DNA from 4 places in the Pseudoalteromonas sp. AWM4_233 genome. Region 3 is predicted to be linked to each of the others. Evidence: predicted binding sites of a transcription regulator. Region 3 holds the regulator's gene; each other region holds the start of a gene.
What was found. The regulator sigma-54, encoded in region 3, starts transcription at its own class of promoters, with help from an activator protein. The targets are predictions, from matches to a motif close to GTTGGCACGNNNNTNGNNT.
Positions count from the first base shown of each region.

Region 1: a site for sigma-54 is predicted at 5,229-5,247, ahead of ACXAC4_RS00060 (YggN family protein). Genes of this name have one in related genera too.
Region 2: a site for sigma-54 is predicted at 3,806-3,824, ahead of glnA (glutamate--ammonia ligase). Genes of this name have one in related genera too.
Region 4: a site for sigma-54 is predicted at 5,806-5,824, ahead of ACXAC4_RS10615 (FimV/HubP family polar landmark protein). Genes of this name have one in related genera too.

Region 1 covers NZ_JBSWSZ010000001.1:4,767-12,396, forward strand. The annotation lists rRNA gene ACXAC4_RS00020 (23S ribosomal RNA) at 1-623, shown strand, start outside; rRNA gene rrf (5S ribosomal RNA) at 742-855, shown strand; gene ACXAC4_RS00030 (hypothetical protein) at 1,640-2,011, opposite strand; gene ACXAC4_RS00035 (hypothetical protein) at 2,023-2,544, opposite strand; tRNA gene ACXAC4_RS00040 (tRNA-Ser) at 2,789-2,881, opposite strand; tRNA gene ACXAC4_RS00045 (tRNA-Ser) at 2,899-2,989, opposite strand; gene ACXAC4_RS00050 (hypothetical protein) at 3,154-3,297, opposite strand; gene ACXAC4_RS00055 (diacylglycerol/lipid kinase family protein) at 3,525-4,343, shown strand; gene ACXAC4_RS00060 (YggN family protein) at 4,405-5,193, opposite strand; gene ACXAC4_RS00065 (PA3496 family putative envelope integrity protein) at 5,465-5,647, shown strand; gene ACXAC4_RS00070 (cytochrome b/b6 domain-containing protein) at 5,793-6,440, shown strand; gene sthA (Si-specific NAD(P)(+) transhydrogenase) at 6,514-7,630, opposite strand, start outside.
Region 2 covers NZ_JBSWSZ010000001.1:3,440,887-3,448,516, reverse strand. The annotation lists gene ntrC (nitrogen regulation protein NR(I)) at 1-458, opposite strand, end outside; gene glnL (nitrogen regulation protein NR(II)) at 455-1,537, opposite strand; gene ACXAC4_RS15670 (DUF4124 domain-containing protein) at 1,606-2,127, opposite strand; gene glnA (glutamate--ammonia ligase) at 2,333-3,739, opposite strand; gene typA (translational GTPase TypA) at 4,306-6,129, shown strand; gene ACXAC4_RS15655 (CZB domain-containing protein) at 6,224-7,072, opposite strand; gene ACXAC4_RS15650 (ABC transporter substrate-binding protein) at 7,116-7,630, opposite strand, start outside.
Region 3 covers NZ_JBSWSZ010000001.1:227,473-235,102, reverse strand. The annotation lists gene ACXAC4_RS01130 (calcium/sodium antiporter) at 1-126, shown strand, start outside; gene ACXAC4_RS01125 (KpsF/GutQ family sugar-phosphate isomerase) at 141-1,112, shown strand; gene kdsC (3-deoxy-manno-octulosonate-8-phosphatase KdsC) at 1,113-1,664, shown strand; gene lptC (LPS export ABC transporter periplasmic protein LptC) at 1,661-2,215, shown strand; gene lptA (lipopolysaccharide transport periplasmic protein LptA) at 2,205-2,729, shown strand; gene lptB (LPS export ABC transporter ATP-binding protein) at 2,732-3,457, shown strand; gene ACXAC4_RS01100 (RNA polymerase factor sigma-54) at 3,505-5,025, shown strand; gene hpf (ribosome hibernation promoting factor) at 5,054-5,341, shown strand; gene ptsN (PTS IIA-like nitrogen regulatory protein PtsN) at 5,344-5,796, shown strand; gene rapZ (RNase adapter RapZ) at 5,814-6,662, shown strand; gene ACXAC4_RS01080 (HPr family phosphocarrier protein) at 6,666-6,941, shown strand; gene mgtE (magnesium transporter) at 7,059-7,630, shown strand, end outside.
Region 4 covers NZ_JBSWSZ010000001.1:2,375,626-2,383,255, forward strand. The annotation lists gene truA (tRNA pseudouridine(38-40) synthase TruA) at 1-20, opposite strand, end outside; gene ACXAC4_RS10615 (FimV/HubP family polar landmark protein) at 168-5,741, opposite strand; gene ACXAC4_RS10620 (aspartate-semialdehyde dehydrogenase) at 6,014-7,030, opposite strand; gene ACXAC4_RS10625 (4-phosphoerythronate dehydrogenase) at 7,042-7,630, opposite strand, start outside.

The DNA of each region.
Region 1 (7,630 bases), 220 kb from region 3:
GCACGAAGGTTGGCTAAGTACGGTCGGACATCGTACGGTTAGTGTAATGGTAGAAGCCAGCTTAACTGCGAGACAGACACGTCGAGCAGGTACGAAAGTAGGTCATAGTGATCCGGTGGTTCTGAATGGAAGGGCCATCGCTCAACGGATAAAAGGTACTCCGGGGATAACAGGCTGATACCGCCCAAGAGTTCATATCGACGGCGGTGTTTGGCACCTCGATGTCGGCTCATCACATCCTGGGGCTGAAGTCGGTCCCAAGGGTATGGCTGTTCGCCATTTAAAGTGGTACGCGAGCTGGGTTTAGAACGTCGTGAGACAGTTCGGTCCCTATCTGCCGTGGGCGTTTGAGAATTGAGAGGGGCTGCTCCTAGTACGAGAGGACCGGAGTGGACGAACCGCTGGTGTTCGGGTTGTGATGCCAATTGCATTGCCCGGTAGCTACGTTCGGAATCGATAACCGCTGAAAGCATCTAAGCGGGAAGCGAGCCTCGAGATGAGTTCTCACTTTAACTTTAAGTTAACTGAAGGGCCGTTGGAGACTACAACGTTGATAGGCTGGGTGTGGAAGTGTAGTGATACATTAAGCTAACCAGTACTAATTACCCGTGAGGCTTAACCATACAACGCCAAAGTGGTTTTAGCTCAGAAGCTAATATGAACTAGAGTAGAAGTTTTAGAAATTATCAGATTTTTTCCAGATTTTAAGTTAATTGCGAAAGCGATTAGCGCACCGAATTTCCTGGTGACTATAGCGTTTTGGAACCACCTGACCCCATGCCGAACTCAGAAGTGAAACGAAACAGCGTCGATGATAGTGTGGGCTTCCCATGTGAAAGTAGAACATCGCCAGGGCCTAATTAAAGAAACCCGTTGCAGCAATGCAGCGGGTTTTTTGCTATGTGCAGAATTTTTGCATCGATATGTAAGAGTCTCAGCGCTTGTTAAAATGGATTAATTCACCTTGCGCAAAAGAAGCGCTCTCACTGCGTTCGCTGTCGCTAATTTTGCACCATAAGCGCAATGTGAAGTGAGCAACCTTCACAGTAGTTACGCTCTTTATTCTGAAACACTTTTCACACGAGTAAATAACTAAAGCCTCAACTCCAGCTAAACTGGTTTATCTCACCTTGCGCGAAAAGAATGTAAGCGCAAGGTGAGATAAACCTTTCGCACTATAATTGCGCAAAAGAAGCGCACTCACTTCGTTCGCAGTCGCTAATTTTGCACGATAGCGCAAGGTGAAGAGAGTAACTTTCACAGTAGTTACTCTGTCCATTTTGAAACACTTTTCATAATTGTTAGTAAATAAGCCCTCAACTCCAGTTAAACTAGCTCACTTCACCTTGCGCAAAGCAAATGTACTCGCTTTGCTCGCAGTCATTAACTTTGCACCTAATTTGAAACAAGCTTAACTAATGGCTATGCTTAAAAGGTATTTAGAAAAGGTTTGATGTGTGTCGCTATACTTAATTTATTTACTTGTTATGTTTGCTTTATTCGGCACATCAGCGAGTTATTTTGCGCGTTTTATTTATCGCTACTGGGTTCATAAAGATATGGATCAAACGCTGATTTATAAAGCTGGAGGGTGCGCCCTATTGATAATGACATTGTCAGCAATAGGGGCTTTGCTATTTTAGTTACTTATTGTAAAGCTCTCACACTTGCTCTTAATACAGAGAGATTGAATAGGAAGTACTTGTTTGCAAGTTTCATCAGGGGTTTGTCTTTCGTTCAGTATTCGCTCTTGTGTAGTTTCAGCATCAGCCAAGCGTTCTACTTCATTTTCATCAACATTCTTAGTCGAAAACACAACATAATTACTTGGGCCACCACACGCTGCTCTCTCACCTACACCTATTACTTTGCATTGAAAGCTCGCATCACAGCTTAGATCAGCTACATAAGCTTTCAGGGTGTTGCTCTCTTCGAACTGAGTACCTGTTGGGGACTGACAGCCTGATAACATGAGCAGAATTGATATAACTAGGGCCAAAACTGTTTTCATGTATGTTCCTTTTATTGCGCGATATAAGTACTGTCGCTTAGTGTAACACACTTGTTATTGATACATTGTGTCGTAGGCTTAGTTAACATGGCGCAGATGCTTTGCATACCTGATTGCGCATTATAAAGACTCTCGTACTTTGTCAGTTTATCTGCAACAGTTTTGGCTGTCTCACCAGTTGTAGTTTTAGTTGAGTAAAGCATATAGTGGCTAGGACCACCGCAAGCTCGGTTGCCAGCTGCTATCACCTTACATTGTGCATTGGAATCACACTCATTGTTTTTCTCTATTGCGCTTATATCAGCTCTAAGGGAGTTTAAAGTTTCTTGAGATACCTTTTCTAAACCTAGCTCAGTTTTATCTACGTTTGAAAGCTCGGTCACTTTAGGTGCAGACGCAGGCTTATCTTCCGTTGTAGAGCTCACCTTTTCAGCGCTCTGTGGCTTTGCCTGTTCGGTATTATTCGTTTCATCAGTTTGACCACAGGCTGATAAAACGAATAAAACAGCTGTGAAGACAATGGCTTTTTGCATAACGTGTTTCGCTCTTTTTTCAATCAGTTTGCATCTTATTGAAAATTTATTCAAGCATATTGAAAATGAACCTGTTATGTAGAACAGTGACTTAATACATTAATAAAGCACTTTCTGTTTAGTCGCTTTACTCACGTTAAAATAGCTTATTGAACAAAGAAGGAATATCAATCGTTTATGGATTTAATGTGACTAAAATTCAGGCATAAAAAAACCGCTGTTAAGCGGTTTTAATACAAGTTAATGGCGGAGAAGGAGGGATTCGAACCCTCGATAGGGCTACAAACCCTATACTCCCTTAGCAGGGGAGCGCCTTCAGCCACTCGGCCACCTCTCCGGCGCAAACTTTAAATGTGGCGGAGAGATAGGGATTTGAACCCTAGATACGCTATTAACGTATGCCGGTTTTCAAGACCGGTGCTTTCAACCACTCAGCCATCTCTCCATGGGCAAAGATAATACTCAGCGATTATGCCGCTGTAAATAGCTTTTGATTTGTTTGCCTAAAAATTAACCTAAAATTAAAGAAAAAATTCTTTTTTTTAGCTTAAATGGCCACATCGGTTAAATTGTGTATAGTGAAATCAAAAAGATAAGCGCTTTAAACGGTTACTTATATTGAGCCATATGAGCTGTTGACAGTTTTTGCGCGCAGACTGCAAAAAGAGACTGCCAGCTAAAGCTTGGCTTTTTAATCGTTGATTTCTTTAAGCGAGGTTGCGTGTTGCTGCACGCCGCAGCTGTCTGGATCATGATGAGCTCCTAAGTTATGTAAGTGAGTAATGCTTGATTGAGTGTATTTTGCATTCGATTTGGTTAATTTAAAAACAATAAAAATTGCTGTTTTCGGATAAGTTTTTCTAATGGATTGTGTTTTATATTATTGTTCTTGAATAGTTATTCTTATCTATTTTTCATGGTTTAAGGGCTTTCTCGGTTCTTTGTGAATAATTATTTAATAAGCTAGGTTAATTAATTTTATGCTCGTTGTTGTAAAACCAAGTGATTCGCCTTTTATAGAAGCGCAGGTTAAATGGTTAGAAGAAGAATGTGTAAAAAGAGGGCTCAAAAATCAATGGTTTTTTACATCAGGGTGTTTTGAGACAGATGTCACCGCTATCAAGAAAAAGCTAGCAGAAGTAGAAACGGTTGTTGCAGTTGGTGGTGATGGGACATTGCATTTGGCCGCGAATGCATTGGCGAATTCACCTGTTTCGCTTGCTGTGCTGCCAGCTGGCACGGGTAACGATTTTGTAAGGCAGTTCGGGTATTCTACACAGCAATGGCGAGCCTTGGTCTTTTCTGAATCTTATAGGTTATTAGATTTGGGTAAAGTCAATCAGCGGTTTTTCATTAATGTTGCTGGTATAGGGTTTAATGCTGCAGTTGTAAAAGATATTAATACGTTTCAAACCCGTCATAAGCTGAGCTATATTTTTGCAGGCATTAAGCATTTGTTTAGCTTTAAACACACTTCATCGCATGACCCTTCTTTGATGCGTGTATTTGCAAATGGTCAGTTTTTTGCTGCAGGCCTAAAAGTGGCGCCGAGTGCTAGGATTGATAATGGTAAGCTATTAATGTTGCATTTTAGGGCTGAGTCTTTACTGAGTAGACTTTGGAGCTTTTTACTGATGCTAGTACATCAGCATGAAAAGTCATCTCATCTTGAGGTCAGTGAGTTGATGGAGTATGAAATCTCTGATCCTGATCTGTTAGTTGAAGCTGATGGCGAAATGATAGGAGAGACACCCGCAGTCGTTAAAGTCTGTCGAGGCGCACTTAAGATGAGGTTATAAAAGAGAGCTGACATTAGTCAGCTCATAAAGGGAGATAATTAATACTGTAATCTAATAATGCTTATTTAGATTTAAAGTTGAAAAGCTGATAGCCATTCATTGCTGGGATCTGTGCAACTAAATTAGTTTCTGCATGTGCAATACCTTCAAATTTATCGCATAAGCCATTTGCTTGTTCTTCAATTTGCTTTGCTTGTAACTGTACTTTTTCTTCAATTTGTTTGCCCATGTTTTCCATGCGCGATTCAAAGCTTTCCATGTCGCCGCCTGAGCTGACCATTTCAGAGCCGACCATCATTAAGATACTGCCGATTGATTCCATCATGGCTGACTCGACGGCCTCTTCTATGTGAGTTTCAAAGTGATTATCAAAATTTTCACCGAACTCATGAAAGGTCTTTTCGCCCATGACAAATGCACCTTGTTGATAGAAGGTATCACTGATCTCAACGTGTAGTTCATCCATCAGACCGTTAAGAGACTCTAGTCCTTGTAGGTTGAACGCTTGCGCTACTTCATCCAATGCAACACCAGCAAGCTTTACGCCGTCAAGAGCGATATTTGCCACTTGTGGTAGTTGTACTCTGAGTGAGTCCGCATAATTCGCTAAGGCGTCTTTTTGTTCATGGGTTAGTGTGATTGCTTGTCCATCAACATAAAGCTCACCATAGCTGTCAATCGTTAGTTGTTTATTATTCTCTGCAGTGATCTGTAGTTGATTTGGCGTGATGCGAACATCATTCTGGAAATCGACTTGGCACTGGTCGCTGCTAATTTGAATACCATGATCTTCATGTGCGATTGCTGAAGTACTTAAAATTAGCGTTGTTGCTAGCATAAACTTTTTCATAATTATCATTCCTGTTGATAGACTCGATGATTACTTATCAAGATGAATGCCAAAAATTAAAGTTATTTAAATTCATATTGTTACGTTTTTTTATTTTCTTTTTGTAAGTGTACTTATAGCTAAATTAAAAATAAAAGTGGTTTATTTAACCAATTATTACGATTTTTAACATTGTTGTCTCCATGCTAAGTCGCATCGTAAAGTTTGCAAACCTAAAAAATCGAGCTAATTATTAATTCAGTATTGTGCTTATAGTCATGAGGTTGTCACCATGCGTAATTCCTTTTCTGAAGATGCGCCTATTGATGATGAGTTTGGAGCGGAGTTAGATGATTTAAATACAGAGTCTTCTAGCATTCAAAAGCGCCGTGCTCGAAAAAGGTTAGAAGATTATTTTGAACAAAAACGCTTACGCGAATGCTTAGGTGATGATGAGTTTGGAGATATTGATTAAACAAAGCGGGCTGTTTTTAGCTAAGTTTCTTCGCTTAAGTCAAAGTCAGGGCTAGAAGTAACTCTGCGTTAAATCTCAACTATCTAGACACGCTCTTGCAGTACGTCATAATGGTGCGCATGGCATAAAATAGTTTGAGATTAATATGGGCAAAGTTAAGGTTTGGGATGGCTTTATTCGTGGCTTTCACTGGTTGTTGGTCATTGCGTTAGGTGTGCTCTATATCAGTGGAGAAGAAGGCTGGTTAGAGTTGCACTTTGTTACAGGTTACGTGTTGTTAGCATTGATGTTAGCCCGATTAATTTGGGGTGTAATTGGTAGTGAAACAGCTAGGCTAAGCAAGTTGATTAATCATCCTACAAAGGTTGTTAATGCATTAAAAGGCAAAGAAGACAGAGTTGGCCACAATGCCGCAGGCAGTCTGATGGTTGTGCTGTTTTTTGTTTTGATCCTTCTACAACTCGTCACAGGGTTATTTACCACAGATGATATTCTTGTGGATGGCCCTTTGGTACAGTATGTCAGTTATGATCTTGTTGAGTTAGCAGGGTCAATACACCACAGTAATATCGATTATATAATTGCCGCAATTGCATTACATATCTTGGCTATCATTGCCTATCGTTTTAAAGGTAAAAACCTCATCAAAACGCTTTTAACAGGAACCGTAGAATCAAGCTTGCAACAGCCAAAAATGAAGGCTGGTTGGATAGCTTATATCATCTTTGCTCTGTTCGCTGCGGTATTAACTTTCTTGTGGGGTATGGAGCCTTTAAGTCAATTGATGGCATAAGCCAAAACTTGAGTGAATAAAAAACCCGATAAACTCAGTTTATCGGGTTTTTGCATTTTTATGTGTGAGTTACTTAGTCACTCAAGCGGTTTAAGCCATTTAACGCTGCTACACGATAGGCTTCTGCCATGGTTGGATAGTTAAAGGTGGTATTAACAAAGTATTCGATGTTATTACCCGGGCCCTTTTGTTCCATAATTGCTTGGCCGATGTGAACGATTTCTGAGGCACGCTCACCGAAGCAGTGAACACCTAAAATCTCTTTAGTTTCTGAGTGGAATAACAGCTTCAAGCTACCCACTTGTGTGCCTGTTATCTGCGCACGCGCAAGGTGCTTAAACTGGGCTCTCCCGACCTCGTAAGGGATTTTAGCTGCTGTTAGCTCTTGCTCTGTTTTGCCCACTGAACTCATTTCAGGAATGGTATAAATACCTGCAGGAATGTCATTGATCAGCTTCTCGCTACAATCGCCTGAAACAATGGCTTTAGCTGCGATACGGCCCTGGTCAAATGCGGCACTGGCTAAACTTGGATAACCAATCACGTCACCAACGGCATAAATGTTATCGATTTCGGTTTGGTAGCTATCGTTAACTTTTAATTGTCCACGGCCATCGGCTTTTAGGCCTACAGCGGCAAGATTAAGCTTATCCGTATTACCGGTTCTGCCATTGGCAAATAAAATGCAGTCGGCACGTACGCGTTTTCCTGATTGCAGATGCAGTACGACACCATGCTCATGTGGTTCAACTTTAGCAAATTCTTCATTGTGACGAATAACAATGCCGCTATTCCAGAAGTGGTAACTTAGCGCATCAGAAATCTCCGCGTCCATAAACGCCAGTAATCTATCGCGGGTATTGATCAAATCAACTTTAGCACCAAGCCCTTTAAAGATAGAGGCATACTCACATCCAATAACACCGGCACCATAGATTAAAACGCGCTGAGGGTCATGCTCTAGACTTAAAATGGTGTCACTGTCATATATTCTAGGATGAGAGAAATCGACACCAGGTGGACGATATGGACGTGAGCCTGTGGCAATCACAATAATCGGTGCCGTGATCACTTCATAAGAGCCATCTGTATGAGTCACCTTAATTGAGTAACGGTCAATAAAACTGGCATCACCTTGAAATAACTCAATGCGGTTTCTGTCATAAAAGCTGCTGCGCAGATTTGATTGC
Region 2 (7,630 bases), 3.2 Mb from region 3:
ATGGCGCGAAATACTTCCTGCATTGCAGGGGCTTCGCCTATGATATCAGGGCTGTTTTGTGGTGTGCTCGGTTGCGCTTTGGTTTTACGGTTTTGTTGCTGAGTCTCGTAAGCACGTTCAACTAGTTGGGTTGCTTCGTTCAGATCAAAGGGCTTTGCCAGATATTCAAATGCCCCTTTTTGAAATGCATTGACCGCTGAATCTAAGTCTGAGTGTGCTGTCATAATGATCACAGGCAGATTAGGGTGCTGGCTATTAATCTGCTCGAGTAACGCCATGCCGTCAATACCTGGCATACGCACATCAGATACAAGCACTGCCGGTTGGTTGTATTCAAGCGCAGTCAGTACATCTTGGCCATTTGTAAAGCTTTCTGTGGCAAAACCTGCACGAGACAAAGCCTTATCTAAAACGAATCGAATAGATGCATCGTCGTCAACTAACCAGACTGATTTCATTCGTGATTCCCCGATGGTTGTGATGTAAATGGCAAATATATATTGAACTCGGTATGACCCGGCCAGCTGTCACATTCAATACTGCCACCATGTTGTTCTATCAGTGTTTGTGCAATAGAGAGCCCGAGACCAGAGCCACCTTCTTTATTGGTTACCATAGGGTAAAATAAGGTGTCTTTTAATTGTTCGTCTATACCTGGTCCATTGTCGCTGATTTGAATAAGCAGTGCTTTTTTAACGACATGATCCCCTTGACGAACACGATGTCTGAATCGGGTTTTTAAGGTTATCTCTCCACCTTGTTTGAGCGCTTGCTGTGCGTTACGCACGATGTTTAAGATCACTTGTTGGATCTTAGCTTGGTCAATAACCACATCAGGAATACTCGGATCGTAATCTTTCTTTAAGCTGATGTGTTGACCCAGCTCAAAGCTACATAGTTTGATCACAGACTCTAACAGTTGGTGGATATTGCACGATGTTTTATTAGGGAGCTGGTTAGGGCCTAATAATTTATCTACCAATTCAGTCAGTCTATCTGCTTGCTCTATGATCAGTTGTGCACATTGCTCGCGCTCTTGCTGGCAAGTCTCATGCTGCAATAATTGCGCCGCTCCACGAATTCCGCCCAATGGATTTTTTATTTCATGGGCAAGACCGCGAATGAGTGTGCGCGCAGCATGATATTGGTGCATTTGCTTAGAGGCTTGATCAAATTTTACTTCGTCATCAATTTTGCGACATTCAAGCAAAATGTACGCTTGGTGCTGATGCACAATTTTACGGCTGTATATGTTCAGTGTGGCAGAGCGATTATCGATGAACACCACGTCTACTCTGTGTTGCTGGCAATCAACGCCTTCATCTAGCACGTATTGAGAGAGCTTTTCTAGGTCGATACTATGATGATTAAAAATACTGAGTAGAGGTTGATTGAGTAGGCGCTTTAGGCCCAAGCCAAACAGTTCACTACAAGAATTGTTGGCAAATTGAATAGTGTAAGCATCATCAATGACTAAGATGCAAGTTGATAGATTTTGCCAAACGTTTTCGGCAAAAGACGTTAAGGAGTGTACCATGATGGATCAGCTTTCATTGTTATGCACCAATTTGGTGCGTTTTATCATACGCCTACATTTGACTTGCATCAACGCTTACTGACACTGGCTTTATGAAGGTAAAATGTGTGCTCTTTGCTTGTCGCAATTTGTGTGCCTTGAGGATTAAAAACAGCCATTTTTATCTTATGTTCACCTCGTGAGAGTGATTTAAGTACAAATGAAGTGGAAGACTGCTTTGCACCTACAGTACTGCCGTTATGGAAGAGCTGGACGGTAAAGCCTTTATGAAAGCTAGGCAGCACCTGACCACTGACATAAACGGTACCAGTGTTTTCTCTAATGGTTTGTTCGTGGTTGGGAGAAGTGATATTTGCTTGATAAGAGATTTGCTTTTGGGTGTTTGATGATTGCAGAACATTGGTATTGGTATTGGTATTGGTACTTGGCATGACCAATGGCTTATTTAACTTTACTTCTTGCGCGCCTTTTCTGGGGGTGTCTGAGTAGACCCAATTGCCATTTTTATCTTTCCAACGATAAATTTTAGCGTCACTTGGCAGCGCAATCAGTGCCATTAAAATACATAACCCCTTTACCGTCCATTTCATTTTTTTGCCCTAACTCTTATCACACAATGCAATAAATACTTTAGTTGTTTATGAACTGCTTTACCATAAAAAAGCCCGCTTTCGCGGGCTTGAGAACACATATGATTTAGGCGCGTGTCAGTTACACGCTTGAGTGCATTTTAAACTCGTCACATGTAGTGTGAGTTGTCATGCACTAAATATACGGAGAATAATTACTGGGTAATTAAACGCTGTAATACATTTCGAACTCAACTGGGTGAGTCGTCATGTTCAGTTTTTCCACTTCTTGTGACTTAAGTTTGATATATGCATCAATTAAGTCATCAGTGAATACGCCACCTTGGATAAGGAATTCACGGTCAGCATCAAGTGCTGAAAGCGCTTCTTCTAGTGAAGCTGCAACTGTTGGGATTTCAGCCGCTTCTTCTGCAGGTAGGTCATATAAATCTTTGTCCATTGCATCGCCAGGGTGGATCTTGTTCTTGATACCGTCAAGACCAGCCATAAGCATTGCTGAGAACGCTAGGTAAGGGTTTGCTGTTGGATCTGGGAAACGTACTTCGATACGACGTGCTTTCTCAGAAGGAACAACTGGAATACGGATTGAAGCAGAGCGGTTACGTGCAGAGTATGCAAGCATTACTGGTGCTTCGAAGCCTGGTACTAAACGCTTGTATGAGTTAGTAGACGCGTTAGCGAATGCGTTGATTGCTTTAGCGTGCTTGATGATACCACCGATGTAGTATAGTGCTTCTTCAGAAAGACCGCCGTACTTGTCACCAGCGAAGATGTTCTGGCCATCTTTGCCTAGTGATTGGTGACAATGCATGCCTGAACCGTTATCGCCTACGATTGGCTTAGGCATGAAAGTTGCCGTTTTACCATATAGGTGCGCCATGTTGTGGATAACGTATTTCATTTCTTGAATTTCGTCTGCTTTCAATACCATTGTATTGAAGCGAGTTGCGATTTCGTTTTGACCCGCTGTAGCTACTTCGTGGTGGTGTGCTTCAACAACTTGGCCTAGCTCTTCTAGAACTAAACACGTTGCAGAACGCCAATCTTGTGAAGAATCAACTGGTGCTACTGGGAAGTAACCGCCTTTTACGCCTGGACGGTGACCCGTGTTACCGCCTTCGTAATCTTTGTCAGAGTTCCAACATGCTTCTTGAGCATCAATTTTGTACATAGAACCAGACATGTCAGTTTTGTACTTAACATCGTCAAATAGGAAGAACTCAGGCTCTGGACCGAATAAAACAGTGTCTGCGATACCAGTCGAACGCATGTACTCTTCTGCGCGCTTTGCAACAGAACGTGGGTCACGCTCGTAACCTTGAAGTGTTGATGGCTCAACAACATCACAACGCACGATGAGTGTTGTTTCTTCAGCAAATGGGTCTAATTTTGCTGAGTCAGCATCTGGCATTAGCACCATGTCTGATTCGTTGATGCCTTTCCAACCAGCGATTGAAGAACCATCAAACATTTTACCATCTTCAAAGAAATCTTCGTCAGCTTGGTGATGAGGAATAGAAACGTGTTGTTCTTTACCTTTAGTGTCAGTGAAACGTAGGTCAACAAACTTAACGTCGTTTTCCTTGATAAATTGTAAAACTGTATGAGACATGTGTGTCCTCCAAAACTCGTTGGGTTAGTTATTTTGCTATAACTTTCGTTATTACTGCGCAGCTATAAGCGGGTATTGTGCCAGTTTTTTATCTAAATGAATTTAAAGGTTTTTTGTGTTTTTTAATTTGTGTTGCACCTTGGTGGTGCACCAACATGATCCGCTAATGCACGTTCGTGGTGCAGCTCCAGTATAGTGCATGATGCTTTTTTGCCCAGTTTTTAGTTGCAAAAATACACACGTTAATTTCATTTCCATGCTGTATTAGCTGCAGGGTGGCTGTATTGTCATTTAAATCACATTTATAAAAGGTATTTTGTTGAGATTGTTGTATTAAAGCGGGCGCTTTTATGGCGTGGTTTATTTCAGCTTCTATACTGAATTGACCCTTTATTCGTCGAATAATGACGTCAGTTGAAAAAATAATGCTGCATAAACTTTCATCTATGGCGTTATTAGGGGATAATACGCCCCTTTTAAATTCTAGCGGCCTATTTTGGGCTGTGCTACACGATTTGGTGTATAGGATTAACCCACTCTTTCGAGTAATTATCTGAGTTATAAACATGAGCATTGAAAAATTACGTAATATCGCGATTATCGCGCACGTTGACCACGGTAAAACGACCCTAGTAGACAAGCTACTAGAGCAATCGGGCACGTTAGAAACACGTGGCGGTAATGAAGAACGCGTGATGGATTCCAACGACATCGAAAAAGAGCGTGGTATTACCATCCTAGCTAAAAACACCGCGATTGAGTGGAACGATTACCACATCAACATCGTAGACACTCCGGGACACGCTGACTTCGGTGGTGAAGTAGAACGTGTTCTTTCAATGGTTGACTCAGTATTACTACTAGTTGATGCGCAAGAAGGTCCAATGCCGCAAACGCGTTTCGTAACGCAAAAAGCATTCGCTCTTGGTCTTAAGCCAATCGTTGTTATCAACAAAATCGACAAGCCAGGTGCACGCCCTGATTGGGTAATGGACCAAGTATTCGACTTATTCGATAACCTAGGTGCAACTGACGAGCAGCTTGATTTCCAAGTTATCTACGCTTCAGCAATTAACGGTTGGGCAACGCTTGACCTAGACGAGCCTTCAGACAACATGCAACCAATGTTCGAAGCGATCGTTGAGCAAGTAGAAAAGCCCGATGCAGATCCTGCAGGCGCATTCCAAATGCAGATTTCACAGCTAGACTACAACTCATACATCGGTGTAATCGGTGTTGGTCGTATCAAGCGTGGTACTGTTAAAGTAAACCAACAAGTAACAATTGTTGGTGCTGACGGTTCTACTCGTAACGGTAAAGTTGGCCAAGTACTGACTTACTTAGGTCTTGACCGTCACGAAGCACAAGAAGCGCAAGCGGGCGACATCATTGCAATCACAGGTCTAGGTGAACTTAAGATCTCTGATACTGTATGTGATGTAAACGCAGTTGAAGCACTTCCAGCGCTTTCTGTTGATGAGCCAACAGTAACAATGACGTTCTCTGTAAATACGTCTCCGTTCTCTGGTCAAGAAGGTAAATTCGTAACTTCACGTAATATCCTTGAGCGTCTTCAAGCTGAACTTGTTCACAACGTAGCACTACGTGTTGAAGAGACAGACAACCCAGATAGCTTCCGTGTTTCAGGTCGTGGTGAACTTCACCTAGGTATCCTAATCGAAAACATGCGTCGTGAAGGCTACGAGCTTGCAGTATCTCGTCCAGAAGTAATTCTTCGTGAAGTAGATGGTCAATTAGAAGAACCATATGAAACAGTAACTGTTGACGTTGAAGAAGAGCACCAAGGTTCTATCATGGAACAGCTTGGTCTTCGTAAAGCTGAAATGACTGATATGGCACCAGATGGTAAAGGCCGTATTCGTATGGACTTCATGATGCCTTCACGTGGTCTAATCGGTTTCCAAACTGACTTCATGACACTAACATCTGGTTCAGGTCTTATGTACCACACATTCGATCACTACGGCCCACACAAAGGCGGTAACATTGGCCAACGTAAGAACGGTGTACTTATCGCAAACGCGGCAGGTAAAGCACTAACTAACGCACTATTCAACCTACAAGACCGTGGTAAGCTATTCATCGGTCACGGTGTTGAAGTTTACGAAGGTATGATCATCGGTATTCACGCGCGTGATAACGACCTAACTGTAAACGCGCTTAAAGGTAAGCAGCTTACTAACGTACGTGCATCTGGTACTGACGAAGCACAAAACCTTGTGCCACCAATCGTTATGACACTTGAGCAAGCACTTGAGTTCATTGATGATGATGAGCTAGTAGAAGTAACACCAGAAAGCATCCGTATCCGTAAGAAACTACTTACTGAAAGCGAGCGTAAGCGCGCGAGCCGTGAAGCTAAGAAATAACCTCTTACGAGATGTAAAAAAACCGCTCAACTGAGCGGTTTTTTTGTAGCTAAATAAAGCAAACTATTTAGAAGAATTACTTTTTGGCTTTTAATTAAAACAAACCATAGCTTTCGGTTTCTTCAGGTTCATAACTGTGTAAATGTTCTGGCCTAAAAATCGCACTAGGATCGATTAATACGCTATGTGTATCATCACGTTTAATTAAACCTTTCATCATTTGCTTAGTCTGCGGATCGATATCAAAACCGATATTGGTGATCTCATGAAGTGGTTTGATCTCACTTTCATCACAGTGAATATTGTCTTGAACTTGATCTACCAATAAGCCGATATGCGGTTTTTGGCCATCTAAGGTTGTAAAAACAATAATAGGTTTATGATCGAGCGTGATTTGATCTCTCGCTGACTCAAATAATCGGATCAGTTTTTGGTAAGTTGTAGTACGCTCTTTCTCGAGCATTCTTACTGCTTGTTCTTTTTCGCCTTTGGCACACATATCTAATAAGGTGCTTGAAAGATTGTGTAATTTTGTATGTGGTTCTTCAAAGCGTGCAAGTAAAGCTTTTAAATCTTCATTATCAGTTTTGAAACTATAAAACCACTTACCAAATTCACATTGTCGAGGATCTCGTGCTTTGGTGAAAGCGACACCTTCATGAATGCTGTGTTCAAGTGCCACTAACCAAGCTTTATGATCTTGTTCACGATCATGTAGAAGTTTTACGAGTGCTTGATTCACTTCAGAGGAAGATTGGTTATTTAAGATTAAGCCAAGATCAAAAATAGGCGTTGGGGTGCCCATGTAATCTTTGACCCCCAAGAAGCTTGGGTTGCCGTTTGGCAATGAGGTTAGGTTTCCTTCATAGCGCTCGGTCAGCAATATGTCTAAGATCTTTAAAGAAATTGTTTTTTGCCCAACACGAAAGTTAATTAAATCCATGTCTGCCTCATCATGCTTATAAGTATGACTAATGATAGATCAATTACGAATGATATGAACGGAAAATTGGTAATTTCTTTTGCTTTGGTTTGATCTTAAATAAATGACGTAATTCATCATCTTGGTTGATCACATTGCTTAAGGCATTGAGGACACAGTTAGAATTAAATGGTAAAGGACACATTTTTGCGGCACGACTAAACACTAATGCGTTGAGGTACCCTTCAAAGATGGCGTGCGTAATAGGTAAAGAATGTGTGCTTAACGTTGCTCTGAATTGCTCACAAATTTTACCCTCACAAGAGACTGGATTTGGCACCACTTCTGTGACCATTAATTTGCTTGGTTGAGTCAGCTTACTTAATAGGTCTTCGCTGGAGACAAATGATACAGTGGTGAATGCAAGTTTCTTGTTTTGCTTTTGTGATAGCAGGATGAAGTGTGATAAGGGCTCATAAGTGCCGACCATAGCAACGGCAGTGGCTTCACTGTTGCCAATTAGTTTGAGTGCTTTCTCAACTTCATTGGTATTTCTACGAAATCGGCCGACAACCTGAG
Region 3 (7,630 bases):
ATGCTTTGTGCAACGTTCACCTTAATCGCGATGAGCTTAAGCCTCAAAGGCACTCGCCGCATCAACCGCGTTGAAGGGGGGCTGCTGCTTGCCGCGTTCATCGGGTATATGTATTACATTATTTAGTTGCTGGAGTGCACATGACTGCTGAACAATTTACTAAAACGGCTTTAAATGTCATCGATATTGAAAAACAAGCCATAGATGAAATTGCACAATATATTGATGAAAGCTTTGTTGAAGCATGCCAAGCTATTTTTGACTGCCAGGGCAGAACCATAGTCATTGGTATGGGTAAATCAGGGCACATAGGCAACAAAATAGCTGCAACACTCGCCAGTACAGGCACCCCCGCTTTTTTTGTTCACCCAGGTGAAGCAAGCCATGGTGATCTGGGTATGATCACCAAAGACGATGTGGTGTTACTGATCTCAAATTCGGGAGAGACCAGCGAAGTCGTCAATATTATTCCTGTTATAAAGCGCATTGGAGCTAAAACCATTGCCATGACTGGTAACCCTAACTCTGCAATGGCTAATCTTTCTGATATTCATTTGTGTATCGCGGTCTCAAAAGAAGCCTGCCCATTGGGATTAGCGCCAACAGCGAGCACGACGGCAACACTGGTAATGGGAGATGCACTTGCCGTTGCCCTACTAGAAGCACGTGGCTTTACTGCCGATGATTTTGCACTTTCGCATCCTGGTGGTTCACTTGGTAGACGTTTATTACTGACCTTAGATGACATCATGCATCAAGGTGAGCAAATGCCAATCATCGAAACAGGCAAACTAATCAAAGATGCGTTATTCGAAATATCGAGCAAAGGCTTAGGTATGACGGCAATCGTCGATGAAAAGGGAATCTTAGCCGGTATTTTTACCGACGGAGACTTACGCCGTATTATTGAGCAAAAACTCGATTTGCACAGCGCAAAAATTGATGATGCAATGACAGTCAAATGTACAACCGCAAAAGCTGATATGCTTGCGGCTGAGGCGTTAAACATCATGGAAAACAAACGCATTAATGGTTTGATCGTGGTTGATGAAACTAATCGCCCAATTGGCGTTCTGAACATGCAAGACTTATTAAAAGCAGGAGTCATTTAAATGCAATTTGCCGACTTATATCAGCCTATTAGTCAGGATGTAGTAACCAGAGCAAAGCAAATTAAGTTACTTATTTGTGATATTGACGGCGTATTCTCTGACGGCCGTATTTACCTTGGCAATAATGGCGAAGAATTAAAGGCATTTAACACCAAAGATGGCTTCGGTATAAAAGCACTGATCAACTCAGGCGTTGAAGTTGCCGTCATCACCGGTCGCCATTCACTGATTGTTCAGCAACGTATGACTAGCTTAACAGTAGAACATATTTACCAAGGGCAAGAAGACAAGGTGAAAGCTTACGAAGAGCTGAAAGCCAACCTAAACCTGACAGATATCGAAATTGCTTATATTGGTGACGACGGTCCTGATTTGCCAGTCATGGAGCAAGTGGGTTTTGCAGTGGCCGTAAATGATGCACACCCAATCATTCGCAATCTTTCACACTACACGACTTTACTGCCTGGTGGATTTGGCGCAGTGAGAGAACTAACTGACTTACTCATGTTGTGCCAGGGTCATACACTCGGCACATCAGGAACAAGCGCATGACGGTCAACCGCGTCATATTATTAATTATTTTTGCACTGACCATGTATTGGATATGGTCACCGTATTTTGATCAGCCTAAAAAGCAAAGTGCCAGCGAAGAAGAGAGCATCGCCACCCCTGATTATGTTGCTACAGATCTAAAGCAAACCAAATATTCTGAAGCCGGCATACGAAATTACCTAGTTGAAGCGAATAAAATGGAGCTTTATCAGCAGCTCGGGTTTAGCCATTTTACATCACCGACATTCACCCTGTTTAATGGCCCACAAAATTGGCAACTTTCGGCCAATGAAGCCACTTTATATGAAAATAACATGCTGATCTTAGAGGGAGATGTTAAAGCCCTAAATCTAACTGAAGGTGCTATGATAAACCAAATCAGCGCAGACCATATTCAAGTAGATATAACTCAGCGCGCCATGCGCTCAGATCTACCCGTAGAAATTGTGGGTCCTCACTTAAATATAAAAGGGCAAGGCCTCAATGCCGACCTCAATACTGAAATTATTGAGCTCATTAACCATACGCGAACCATTTACTATGACCAATAAACTACTTCTTTCACTGCTACTACTCGGCTTTTCTAACTTTGCTTTGGCTGAAACAGCACCTATGTCACAAGTATCAATTAAAGCAGGTAAGCAGCAAGCACAATTAAAGACAAACATTGGTATCTTTGAAGAAAATGTTGAAATCATTCATGGCAACCGTGAAATTTATGCCGATAGATTAGAAGTACATCAGCGTGAAGAGCTCGGTGAAAACAAGCAGCTTTTAGTCGCAACAGGCAAACCAGCTCGTTTTATCGAAAAGCAACCGGATGGCACAGTATTAAGCGCCAGCGCAGAAGAAGTTAGGTATGACGTTGCCAATAGACTACTTACCATCAAAGGCAAAGCTGAAATAAGCCTGGGAGGTCAAAGTACAAAAGCTGAAGCGATTATTTATGACATCGAGAAGCAACTGATCAGTGCTGAGCGAAACGAACAAAATCAGCAACGTGTACACACGGTATTGATACCAGAGAAAAAAGCATCAAAGTCTAACCCTGAACAAGGTCAATGAGCATGAGTGTGTTAACTGCCACAGCCCTAGCAAAAAGCTACAAAGGCCGCCAAGTCGTAAAAAATGTCAGCCTAAGCGTGGAAGCCGGAAGCATTGTTGGTCTTCTCGGTCCTAATGGCGCAGGTAAAACCACCAGTTTTTACATGATCGTTGGTCTTGTGCCTAGCGATAAAGGCAAAGTCACCATAGATGATGAAGATATCACTTTGCTACCTATGCACAGTAGAGCACGCATGGGCATTGGTTATCTGCCTCAAGAGTCTTCAATCTTCAGAAAGTTGACTGTTTATCAAAACTTAATGGCTATTTTAGAGACCCGTAAAGACCTCAATAAAGTACAAAGAGAGCAAACTTTAGACGACTTACTGGATGAGTTTAATATTCAACATATTCGGGACAGTCAGGGCATGGCTTTATCAGGTGGTGAGCGTCGCCGAGTTGAAATTGCTCGCGCTTTAGCCGCAAACCCTAAATTTATTCTTTTAGATGAGCCTTTTGCTGGCGTTGATCCGATTTCGGTGTTAGATATAAAGAAAATTGTTGAGCATTTAAAAAACCGCGGCATTGGTGTCCTCATTACAGATCACAATGTAAGAGAAACCCTTGATGTTTGTGAGAAAGCTTATATTGTTTCACATGGTGAATTAATCGCGTCAGGTACGCCTGAGTCAGTTTTAGCTGATCAAACCGTAAGAGACGTCTACCTAGGTGAACAATTCCGTCTATAGTTAAAGCAAGACATAATCCAAATAACAAAAAGGATTGTTAGAAATACATGAGGCAATCGCTACAGCTGCGCATGGGGCAGCAACTAACCATGACACCACAATTGCAACAAGCAATTCGCTTGCTGCAATTGAGCACACTTGATCTACAGCAAGAGATCCAAGAAGCGCTGGATAGCAACCCTTTACTCGAAGTAGATGAGTCGGAATTAGAGCCAAGTACTGATGGCAATGATTCAGACAAAGCGACCAAAGACACTGACTCTAGCGAGCAACTCTCTAACTCTACTGATGATGGTCACGGTGATGAACCGACCAGCGATTACGAACTCGATAGCGATGCAGCACTGAGTAAAGACACTGTCAGTGACGATCTCGCGATGGATGTGACATGGGACGAGTACATGAGTGCAGCACCGAGCACCAGTAGCGGCCCTATGCCTGAAGACGAAACGGTTTATCAGGGTGAGACCACTGAAACATTACACGAATATTTAATGTGGCAATTAGAACTCACGCCATTCAGCCCAACCGATAAAGCCATTGCCGTTGCCATTGTTGAAGCCGTTGATGATGCAGGCTTACTTACTGTTAGTACCGAAGAACTCCTAGAAAGTATTAATGAAGGCAATGACGAAGAGTTAATTGAACTCGATGAAGTAGAAGCTGTATTAAAGCGTATTCAACTCTTTGACCCTGTAGGTATTGCCGCTCGCTCATTACAAGAATGCTTATGTATTCAACTCAATCAGTTTGATGCAGACACGCCTTTCATAGCTGAAACAAAAATGGTGTTAAGCGAGCATATTGATTTGCTGGCCAGCCGTGATTACCGCACTATCATGAAAAAGACCAAGCTCAAAGAGCCTGAGTTAAAAGAAGTGATGACACTCATTCACAGCCTTAATCCTAAACCTGCCGCCAGCATTATTCGTGAAGAATCTGAGTATGTTATTCCTGATGTGTCGGTGAAAAAAGTAAAAGGCCGCTGGGTTGTTGAGCTAAACCCTGAATGTATGCCTAAAATTAGGGTTAATGATCATTATGCGGCAATGTCACGCTCAGTAAAATCAAGCACTGACAGCCAATTCATTCGCTCTCACCTACAAGAAGCAAAATGGTTTATTAAGAGCTTAGAAAGCCGTAATGACACTTTAATGAAAGTTACCAATTGCATTGTGCAACAACAACAGGCATTCTTTGAACATGGACCTGAGGCAATGAAGCCTATGGTTTTGAATGATGTTGCTGAGATGGTCGAGATGCACGAGTCTACCATTTCTCGTGTCACCACTCAGAAGTACATGCATACACCCCGTGGCATTTTTGAGTTGAAGTACTTCTTCTCAAGTCACGTAAGCACTGAAAACGGAGGTGAATGCTCATCGACTGCGATTAGAGCATTGATCAAAAAGCTAATTGCTGCAGAAAATACAGCTAAGCCATTGAGCGACAGCAAAATTGCAGATATATTGGCAGAACAGGGAATCAAAGTGGCACGTCGTACAATTGCGAAATACCGCGAGTCACTCTCTATTCCACCGTCAAATCAGCGTAAGAGCTTGATTTAAGACGTAAACCAAGAGAAGGAAAATGCTTATGCAACTAAATTTAACTGGTCGTCACGTAGAAATTACAGATTCATTAAGAGACTATGTAAACACGAAGTTTGCAAAGCTAGAAAGGCATTTTGATCACATTAATAACGTTCACGTGATCTTAGATGTTGAGAAGCTGGTACAAAAAGCCGAAGCTACCGTTCATTTAAATGGCGGTGAAATTTTCGCTTCAGATGAACACTCTGATATGTACGCAGCCATTGATAAACTCGTTGATAAACTCGATCGCCAAGTTATCAAACACAAAGAGAAATTAACTCGACACTAACCATGAAACTTAGCTCGATTATCAACAAGGACTGCAGTAAAGCTGCGGTCCTTTTTAATAGCAAAAAACGTGCGCTAGAGTACATCAGTGAATTAGCGAGCCAACACCTTCCAGAGCATAACGCCCACGAAATATTAGATGCATTCCTAACGCGGGAAAAACTAGGCAGCACAGGCATAGGCAAAGGTATTGCTATTCCTCATGGCCGCCTTACAGGCATTGATACTATTTTTGCCATTTTAGTGACTAATCAAAACGGTATTGATTTTGACGCAATAGATAACCGACCAGTCGATATTCTCTTGGCAATGCTTGTACCTGAAGGTAATAATGCAGAACATCTAAAGACCTTAGCTGCAATTGCTGATAAACTAAACAACAAAGAGTTTTGCAAGCAACTTCGTCACGCAAAAGACGATGAGGCACTCTATCAACTTATTGCACTTCAAGATTAATTAACAGAGAGGAATCCATGGAACTGATCATCATTAGTGGTCGCTCAGGGTCGGGCAAATCCGTTGCCTTAAGGGTATTGGAAGACCTAGGTTATTATTGTGTTGATAACATTCCAGTTAATCTCCTTCCTTCTTTGGTTAGAAGTGTTTCTGATAACTATGACAAAATAGCCGTCAGTATCGATGTTCGTAACCTGCCAAAAGAGCAACAAGAATTTAATGATATTCTTGAATACTTACCAGGCTTTGCAAATCCCACGCTGTTCTATTTAGATAGTGATGACCAAGCACTGATCAAACGCTTTTCAGAAACACGCCGATTGCATCCGCTTTCTTTAAATAACCTGCCGCTTGATTTAGCAATTAAAGAAGAAAAGAAATTACTCGATGTGTTAATCACACGCGCAGATGTGCTGCTCGATACGACAGATTTAAGTGTACACCAGCTAGCTGAAACCATTCGAGAGCAGATCCTTGGCAAAAAAGATAAGCAACTTATCATTACTTTCTTATCTTTTGGTTTTAAACATGGGATCCCTAAACAAGCCGATTATGTATTTGATGCGCGCTTTTTACCAAACCCGCATTGGGAGCCTGAACTAAAACCACTGACAGGTTTAGATCAACCAGTTAAAGATTATCTGGCAAGCCACAGCATAGTGCAAAAGTTCACGTGGCAGATCCAAACCTTTGTCCAGACTTGGTTACCTCATCTAGAGCGCAATAATCGCAGCTATTTAACCATTGCAATTGGTTGTACTGGCGGACAACACCGCTCTGTTTACCTAGCACAAACCATTGGTGAAAGCTTTGCTAAAACTCATAACAATGTGCAAATACGTCACCGCGAACAAGACGTAGACTAAAGTATGGTTAAGGCAGAAGATACTTTTCTAATCCAAAACAAGTGTGGTCTGCATGCACGCGCAGCCACAGTACTTGCACAATTAGCCCAACAGTTTGATGCGCAGATCACCCTTTACCAAGATGACAAAGAAGCTCCTGGTGATAGTGTACTCGCTTTGCTCATGCTTGAAAGCAGTCATGGTAAGCAGCTTCGAGTGTGCTGTGAAGGTCCAGATGCCCAGCCTGCACTCACAGCCATTGGCGAGTTAATTGCACAAAAATTTCATGAAGATGAGTAACCAAGCACTTGGTAACTCTGCAAAAATTACGTTAAACTTAAGGCACTCTTTTAGGCGCCCACAGTAACTGCCTAAACCTTTATTCTCGGTGCACACCACCTAATAAATGGATTGCCTATGCCAGAAGCCTTAGAACAAGACTATACGTTGCAACAATTACAACAAGTAACGCACGCAATAAACAATGGTCAGTTTGTTCAGGTTAGGCGTATTCTGGCTGAAACTCCCCCCTGCGACACCGCATTACTACTTGAATCTTCCCCGCACAAAGTGCGTACACAGCTATGGCAATTAGTTGACCCTGATATTCAAGGTGATGTACTCGAAGAGCTATCTGAAGACGTTCGTATTGGTATTATCAACCAAATGGATCCAGAGCTCATTGCAGCCGCAACTGAGGATATGGATGACGATGACTTAGGTGAAGTACTAAGAAGCTTACCTGATGACGTCTATCAAGACGTTGTCGGCGCAATGGACGCACAAGATAGGGCAAGGGCAACCCAAGCGCTTTCTTATCAAGAGCGCTCTGCGGGTGCATTAATGAGCACAGATACGGTCACCATTAGACCTGATGTGACGCTCGACGTGGTACTGCGTTATTTACGCCTACGAGGCGAGTTACCCGATGGCACCGACGATTTATATGTCGTCGATAAAGAAAACCAGTTTATCGGGGCGCTGCCTGT
Region 4 (7,630 bases), 2.1 Mb from region 3:
ATACCAAGTGCTACACGCATGAATTTATTACCTCTGTCTAGACTAGCGCAGCATTCTAAGCCATCGCGACTTTGAATTAAAGAGAGAACTGAGCGCTAGAAAAAATAAAGGAGGCTAACGCCTCCTCTATTACTGGTTGTTTAAATGACCAAAACTAAGCATATACATTAAGACTGTATTTTTTCTCTTAGTGAACTTGCTTCAGCTTGGACTGATTCAGGACCTGCATTTATAACTTCTTCGATAATGGCGAGTGCACTCTCACTGTCATCAATTTCTATATATGCTCTGGCTAAATCTAGTTTTGCAGAAAAACCGTCGGCTTCTAAATCAACATCAGGGGCATTCTCGCCTGCAAGCAAATCATCAAAATCACCTAAACCAACATCCATATTCGCTTCTTGATAAGGCTCTTCTTCTGTTTCAAAGTCGTCACTCTCTGCGAGTAAGTCGTCAATTTCTAGATATTCTTCAACGTCTTGCTGAGAAGCCTCATCATCGCTTTCAATTGCAACATCTAATGTGCCAAGATCTTTATTTAACTCTTCACTTAAGAGCGCATCGAAATTGAGCTCAACGTCATCTAATGATGACGTATCAATTGGTTCTGGTTCAGCTAAATCATTCAGCAATGCATCAAAGTCAGTATCAGAAATCTCTGACATAAACTGATCTTCAATCGCCGATTCATCAATAGCTAGTTCAACAGGTTGTTCAACTTCCTCGTTGTTAGCAAGATCATCAAGTTCGTTTAAAAACGCCTCTGGTGATATTGCTTCAAGATCCGTTAAAGCTTGCTCCGTTTGAATATCACCTTCAAGCTCTTCATCGGTGCCATCAGCAATTAACGAATTGTCACTAGATAGCTCAGAACCTTCCGCTTGAACGGCTTCTTGTTGGGCTAGTGTATCTTGAATCTCTAGAGCTTGTTCTTCAGTTGCGGCTTCTACTGCAGCATCTTCATCAAATTCAGGGTAGCCTTCAATTTCCAACTCATCTTCAGAAGGCGACTCAACTACTTCTTGAAGTGCCTCTTCTTGAGCTGGTGTATCTTGAATTTCTAAAGCTTGTTCTTCGGTTGCAGCTTCTAGCGCGGCGTCTTCGTCAAACTCCGGAAAATCTTCGATTTCAAGCTCATCTTCGATGCTGTCAGCAGGTAACTTATTCCCAGAAGGCAACTCAACTTCTTCCTTAAGTACCTCTTCTTGAGCTGGTGTATCATGAATTTCAAGTGCTTGCTCTTCCGTTGCAGCCTCTAGCGCGGCATCTTCGTCAAACTCTGGGAAATCTTCGATTTGAAGCTCATCTTCGATTGATGGTGCACTTTCTTCCTGAATAGTTTCCTCTTCAGGTGGTGTATCTTGAATTTCTAAAGCCTGTTCTTCCGTTGCAGCTTCTAGCGCATCCTCTTCGTCAAACTCCGGGAAGTCTTCAATTTCCAACTCATCGTCGATGCTGTCTGCATGTAACTCATCCTCAAAAGGTAACTCAACTTCTTCCTGAAGCGCTTCTTCTTGAGCTGATGTGTCTTGAATTTCTATAGCTTGTTCTTCTGTTGCAGCCTCTAGTGCGGCATCTTCGTCAAACTCTGGAAGGTCTTCGATTTCCAGCTCATCTTCGATGCTGTCAACTAGTAACTCATTCTCAGAAGGCAACTCAACTTCTTTCTGATGTGCTTCTTCTTGAGCTGGTGTATCTTGAATTTCTAGAGCTTGCTCTTCTGTTGCAGCTTCTAGCGCGGCGTCTTCGTCAAACTCCGGGAAGTCTTCATTTTCAAGCACATCTTCGATGCTGTCAGCAGGTAACTCATCCTCAGAAGGCAACTCAACTTCTTCCTGAATTGCTTCTTCTTGAGCTGGTGTATCTTGAATTTCTTGAGCTTGTTCTTCTGTTGCAGCTTCTAGCGCATCATCTTCGTCAAACTCAGGAAAGTCTTCAACTTCTTGCTCATTATCATCTTCTAACAAATCATCAAAAGAAAGTTCATCATCTGTGAGTAAATCATCGTCAAGTGTGCTATTTGATGTTACACCTGCTTCTAATGCTTGCGATAATTCCTGCTCAGTTTCACTGATATTTAGAACATCCTCATCCAGTTCTTCATCTAAATCTAATTCTGGATAACTTTCTAATTCAGCACTTGGTGTAACCGTATCAATTTCTGGCAACTCTTCTTCAGATGATAAATCAATATCATCTGACAGCGGATCATCACCAAGCTCCACTTCTCCGTCATACTCAGCATTATTTTGCCACTCAGCTTCAGACTCTAGCTCCTCCAGCATTTCATCAACGCTTTTCAAAGGAGCTTGTGGTGTTTGAGCTTCTGGTTCCGTCGGTATGTCTTCATCAACATCAGTTGAAGTATGTTGATTCATCGCATTTAGCTCATCAACAATACTCTGCTCAATAGATTTAGGCTCTAATATTTCATTTTCAGAAGTTGCAGATTCTTCGATTTGGTTTTCTTCACTTAACTCTTCTTCAAAGTCTGGCTCGTCGATTAATTCGTCTAGCACTGCATCAAACTCGTTTTCATCTGTTGATGCAGGTTCTGTTAACAAATCATCTTCAAGAAGGCCATCCAACTCATCGATTGCGATGTCATCTTCTACGCTTTCAACTTCTTCAGTCGGTTCTAGTTCACTTACTTCTTGGGTTTCTTCACTTAATTCTTCTTCAAAGTCTGGCTCGTCGACTAAGTCATCAATGACAGCATCAAGCTCGCTTTCATCTGTTGGTGCAAGTTCTGTTAATACATCATCTTCAAGGAGGTCATCTAAATCATCGAGTGCGATGTCGTCTTCTGCGCTTTCAACTTCTTCAGTCGGTTCTAGCTCACTTACTTCTTGGGTTTCTTCAAAGATTTCTTCACTTAACTCTTCTTCAAAGTCTGGCTCGTCGACTAAGTCATCAATGACAGCATCAAGCTCGCTTTCATCTGTTGGTGCAAGTTCTGTTAATACATCATCTTCAAGGAGGTCATCTAAATCATCGAGTGCGATGTCGTCTTCTGCGCTTTCAACTTCTTCAGTCGGTTCTAGCTCACTTACTTCTTGGGTTTCTTCAAAGATTTCTTCACTTAACTCTTCTTCAAAGTCTGGCTCGTCGACTAAGTCATCAATGACAGCATCAAGCTCGCTTTCATCTGTTGGTGCCGATTCTGTTAATACATCATCTTCAAGGAGGTCATCTAAATCATCGAGTGCGATGTCGTCTTCTGCGCTTTCAACTTCCTCTGTTGTTTCAGGTGATGCTGTCTCTGGAACTTCATCAACGGTTTCTTCAATTAATCCTTCTTCAAAGTCAGGCTCGTCGATTAATTCGTCTAGCGCTGCATCAAGCTCGCTTTCATCTGTTGATGCTGGTTCTGTTAATACATCATCTTCAAGGAGGTCATCTAAATCATCGAGTGCGATGTCGTCTTCTGCGCTTTCAACTTCCTCTGTTGTTTCAGGTGATGCTGTCTCTGGAACTTCATCAACGGTTTCTTCACTTAATTCTTCTTCAAAGTCAGGCTCGTCGATTAATTCGTCTAGCGCTGCATCAAGCTCGCTTTCATCTGTTGATGCCGGTTCTGTTAATAAATCATCTTCGAGGAGGTCACCTAAATCATCAAGCGCGATGTCATCTTCTGAAGTTACAACTTCCTCTGTTGTTTCAGGTGTAGATGTATCTTGAACATCTTCAAGGAGGTCATCTAGATCATCGAGTTCGATGTCGTCTTCTACGCTTTCAACTTCTTCAGTCGCCTCTAGTACACTTACTTCTTGGGCTTCTTCAAAGTCTGGATCATCGACTAGGTCATAAATGTCTAGATCCAAGTCATCTGCTTCTAGCGGATCTTCATTACTCGATAACTTATTTTGATTTGACTCATCTATTAAAGAATCAATGTCATCTAAATCAACATCAGCTTCTTCAGTTTGCGCTATATCAGGTTCATCTTCACCTTGAGTTTCATCTAGTAGCGCGTCTATGTCATCGATATCAAGATCATCTGAAGTAACATCATCAAGCAAACTGTCAACATCATCGGCATCTACTAATTGTGAATCACCATGTTCTGAATCTGAACTTTCTTCTACTGCACCACCGACTTCGTCTAAAAGATCATCGATATTATCAATATCAAAATCTTCTTCATCGTTGATCTCAACAGCAGGCTCATCAGTTTGCGCAACTTCATCTAGTAAATTGTCGATATCATGCAGATCAAAGTCTTCATCTGCTCCTTCAGAACTTTCATCCTTTGGGGGCTGGTCTGCAACCTCATCAATTAAGCTGTCAATATCATCTAGATCAAAGTTATCTTCAGTATTTTCTGGCTCTTCTGTCGCAGCCTCATCTAAAATTGAATCTATATCGACATCTTCTTGCTGTTCAGTGGCTAGTTCTTCACTTAACGCTGCCAAAGCATCATCACTCACGTCTAATTCATCATCAGATGAGTCGTCGGTTTCATTAAATAGATCATCAAGGTCATCAGAACTTAAAATATCGTCGCTGCTTGAACTACCGCCATCTAAGTCAACCATATCATCGAGCGAGTCGTCTGCATCGAAGTTTTGCTGTAAGAAGTCGTCTAAATCATCACCTTCAGAGCCATCATCGAAAGCTACATCGTCCCCTAACAAGCTATCTAGCTCGTCTTGATCAAGCGTGTCATTACCTGCTTCAAAGCTATCATCTTCCAAAGAATCAAACATCATGTCGTCGTCTTCAGGCAAGATGTCATCGTCTAGCTGCACGCTATCTTCAACTGGTACGTTACTATCTAACGGCGGTACATCTAAATCTAGTGGATCAGCCGCAGCTGCACCTGCGACTCCCGCGGCTGCGGCGGCACCTGCTGCCTGGGGTAGGAAATCATCTTCATCATCTGTGCTATTAGCATTCTTACGTTTACGTAAGAACATCACTAAACCACCAATGACTAATAAGGCAGGTAAAGTTGCAAGCACCCCAATCATCACGGGGTTTGAAAGTAAATCAGCACTTTGTTCTTCTTGTTGCTGTGCTCTTTGACGCTCTATCAAGGCGTTTTGAAGTTCGATGACAGACTGAAGCTGTTGCTGAATTTCAGAATCTTGCCCAAGTTGATTGCGAACATTTTGCAGCTCTTCAGAAATGTTTGTTAGCTGGCCTTTTAGCTTGTTGTTTTCTTCTAGTATTTCTTCGACACTGCGAACCGAGTTCTTAAATTGTGATTGTAGCTCTTGTAACTTAGCATCTTGCTCCATTTGTAATGACTTAAGCTGCGAAGTGAGTTGCTGTTGTGCATTATCAACATCGATTTTTCGCGCTTGAGTAACTTTTTTTTGTGCTTCTTCAATGGTTTGGTTGTCGAGCATGCCGCTCTTTTTTAGCTCCCACAAGTCATCGTCTTGATCGGAGCGCTGCTTTGCTATGGCTGGGTTTTCACGACGCATTTCTGCAATGGTCGGTATTTTAAGGTACGCGCCATCGCGCATGTGATTTAGGTTTTGATCTAAAAAAGCATTGGGGTTTTTACGGTAAAGAGCACTCATTACCTGATAAACAGTAACAGAGCCGTCATCAGGCCTAATTTTTTGCGCAATTCGCCACAAAGTGTCCGAGGGCTTTATTGGGCCAATAGAGCGACCCATTTGACCATAATCGGCATTCTTAGGGCCCTTTAAAATGGTACCGTCTTGTGTGTAGGCTGGTATGGTTATCAATGCAAATGCAAAGAAACAAATAAACACTAAACCGCGCATGTTGATCCTTTAGATATCATGTCCAACATCGTGCTAAACATTAAAATATTGCTAATGGTGGCTTTTGCAAGCTCTATTCCAACTGCAAACTATAAACCAGTTACATTGGAATATCTATGGCAAAGCTTTGATAAATAGTGCCTAGAGCGTACTAAAGTATGAGAAGATGTGAACAAAGAATATTGTTTATAGTCAATATATTGGCTGGTTTTTGAACTGGCAGCTATAAAAAGCGGCAAAACCCTGCCGAAGCGGGGTTTTACCATTGCGAATTAGAGGTAGTTATTTATTAACTCTTCAGCTATTTGCACGCTGTTAGTCGCTGCACCCTTGCGAGTGTTATCTGAAACCACCCATAGGTTTAAACCATGAGGGTGAGATATATCAGCGCGTAAACGACCAACATACACAGTATCATTACCGCTAGCGTCTGACACTGGCGTCGGGTAATCGTTTTCGTCTTCAATGAGTTCAACACCAGGGGCATCGTTAAGTAACTGCTTAACCTGCTCTAGGTCATATGGCATACGCGTTTCTAAATGAATGGCTTCAGCATGACCAAAGAACACTGGCACACGTACTGCTGTTGGATTCACCATTACCGAGCTGTCACCTAAGATCTTTTGCGTCTCCCACACCATTTTCATTTCTTCTTTGGTATAGCCATTTTCTTGGAAAGCATCGATTTGCGGGATCACGTTAAACGCAATTTGCTTAGGGAAAATGTCGTTTTCCATCGGACGTGCATTCATTAGGTTAGCTGTTTGCTTTGCCAGCTCATCGACCGCTTCTTTACCAGCACCAGAAACCGCTTGGTATGTAGATACGTTAATTCGGTCAATCCCATAAGCATCGTAAATTGGCTTAAGCGCCACTAGCATTTGAATCGTAGAACAGTTTGGGTTAGCAATAATGTTGCGATTTCTAAAGTCTGCTAAGTTATGTGCATTTACCTCAGGCACAATCAGAGGAACGTCATAGTCGTATCTGAAATGTGAGGTATTGTCGATCACAACACAGCCCGCTTCTGCGGCGATGGGTGCATATTTTTCAGATACGCTGCCACCTGCAGAGAATAAACCAATATGTGCGTTCGAAAAGTCAAACTCTTCTACATCTAAAACCGTCACTTTTTCGCCGTTAAAGTCAATTTCTTCACCCGCACTTCTGCTGCTTGCAAGCGGGAAAAGCTGATCAACTGGAAACTTACGTTCTGCTAATGTTTCAATGATTTGACGACCAACAAGGCCTGTTGCGCCAAGCACGGCGACATTAAATTTCTGAGACATTTGACCTCATCCTATTCTGAAACTGTAAAGCCAAGTGTTGCGAGTTGTTCCGCAAACTGACTACCATTATTTTTTACTGTCACTGTGCTGAATTCTCGTCTTACTGGATAAGACTTACGAAGGTGATCAAAACCCTTCTCTGACAGTGACTTTCTTAAAATGCCATCATCTCGTCTAAGATCGTAAACCAGATGAACAAGTCGACCTAAATCGCCTTGGGTAAAATTATCTTGTACTGTGACTTCTGTGATCACAGGTTTTGGTAAAAAGTCACTTAACTGTTTCTCTGCTGGGATGCCTAATAACTCGCATACCTTTTGATAAAGCATTTGCGTACCACGAGCTTTGCCTTCAAGGGTGTGTCCTGCGATGTGCACACTGCTATAACGTACAAAAGGTAATAAGTCAGTTAAGATATTTGGTTCGTTTTCCCATACATCTAACACCAGTTCTAACTGCTTTCCAGCTTGCAAAGCTTCAAGTAATGCTTGGTTGTTAATGACTTCGCCACGGCATGCATTGATCACCAACATATTTTCTTTTAATTTTGCAATACGCGCTGCATCAATTAAATGCAGGGTTTTATGCTTACCTGTTCTA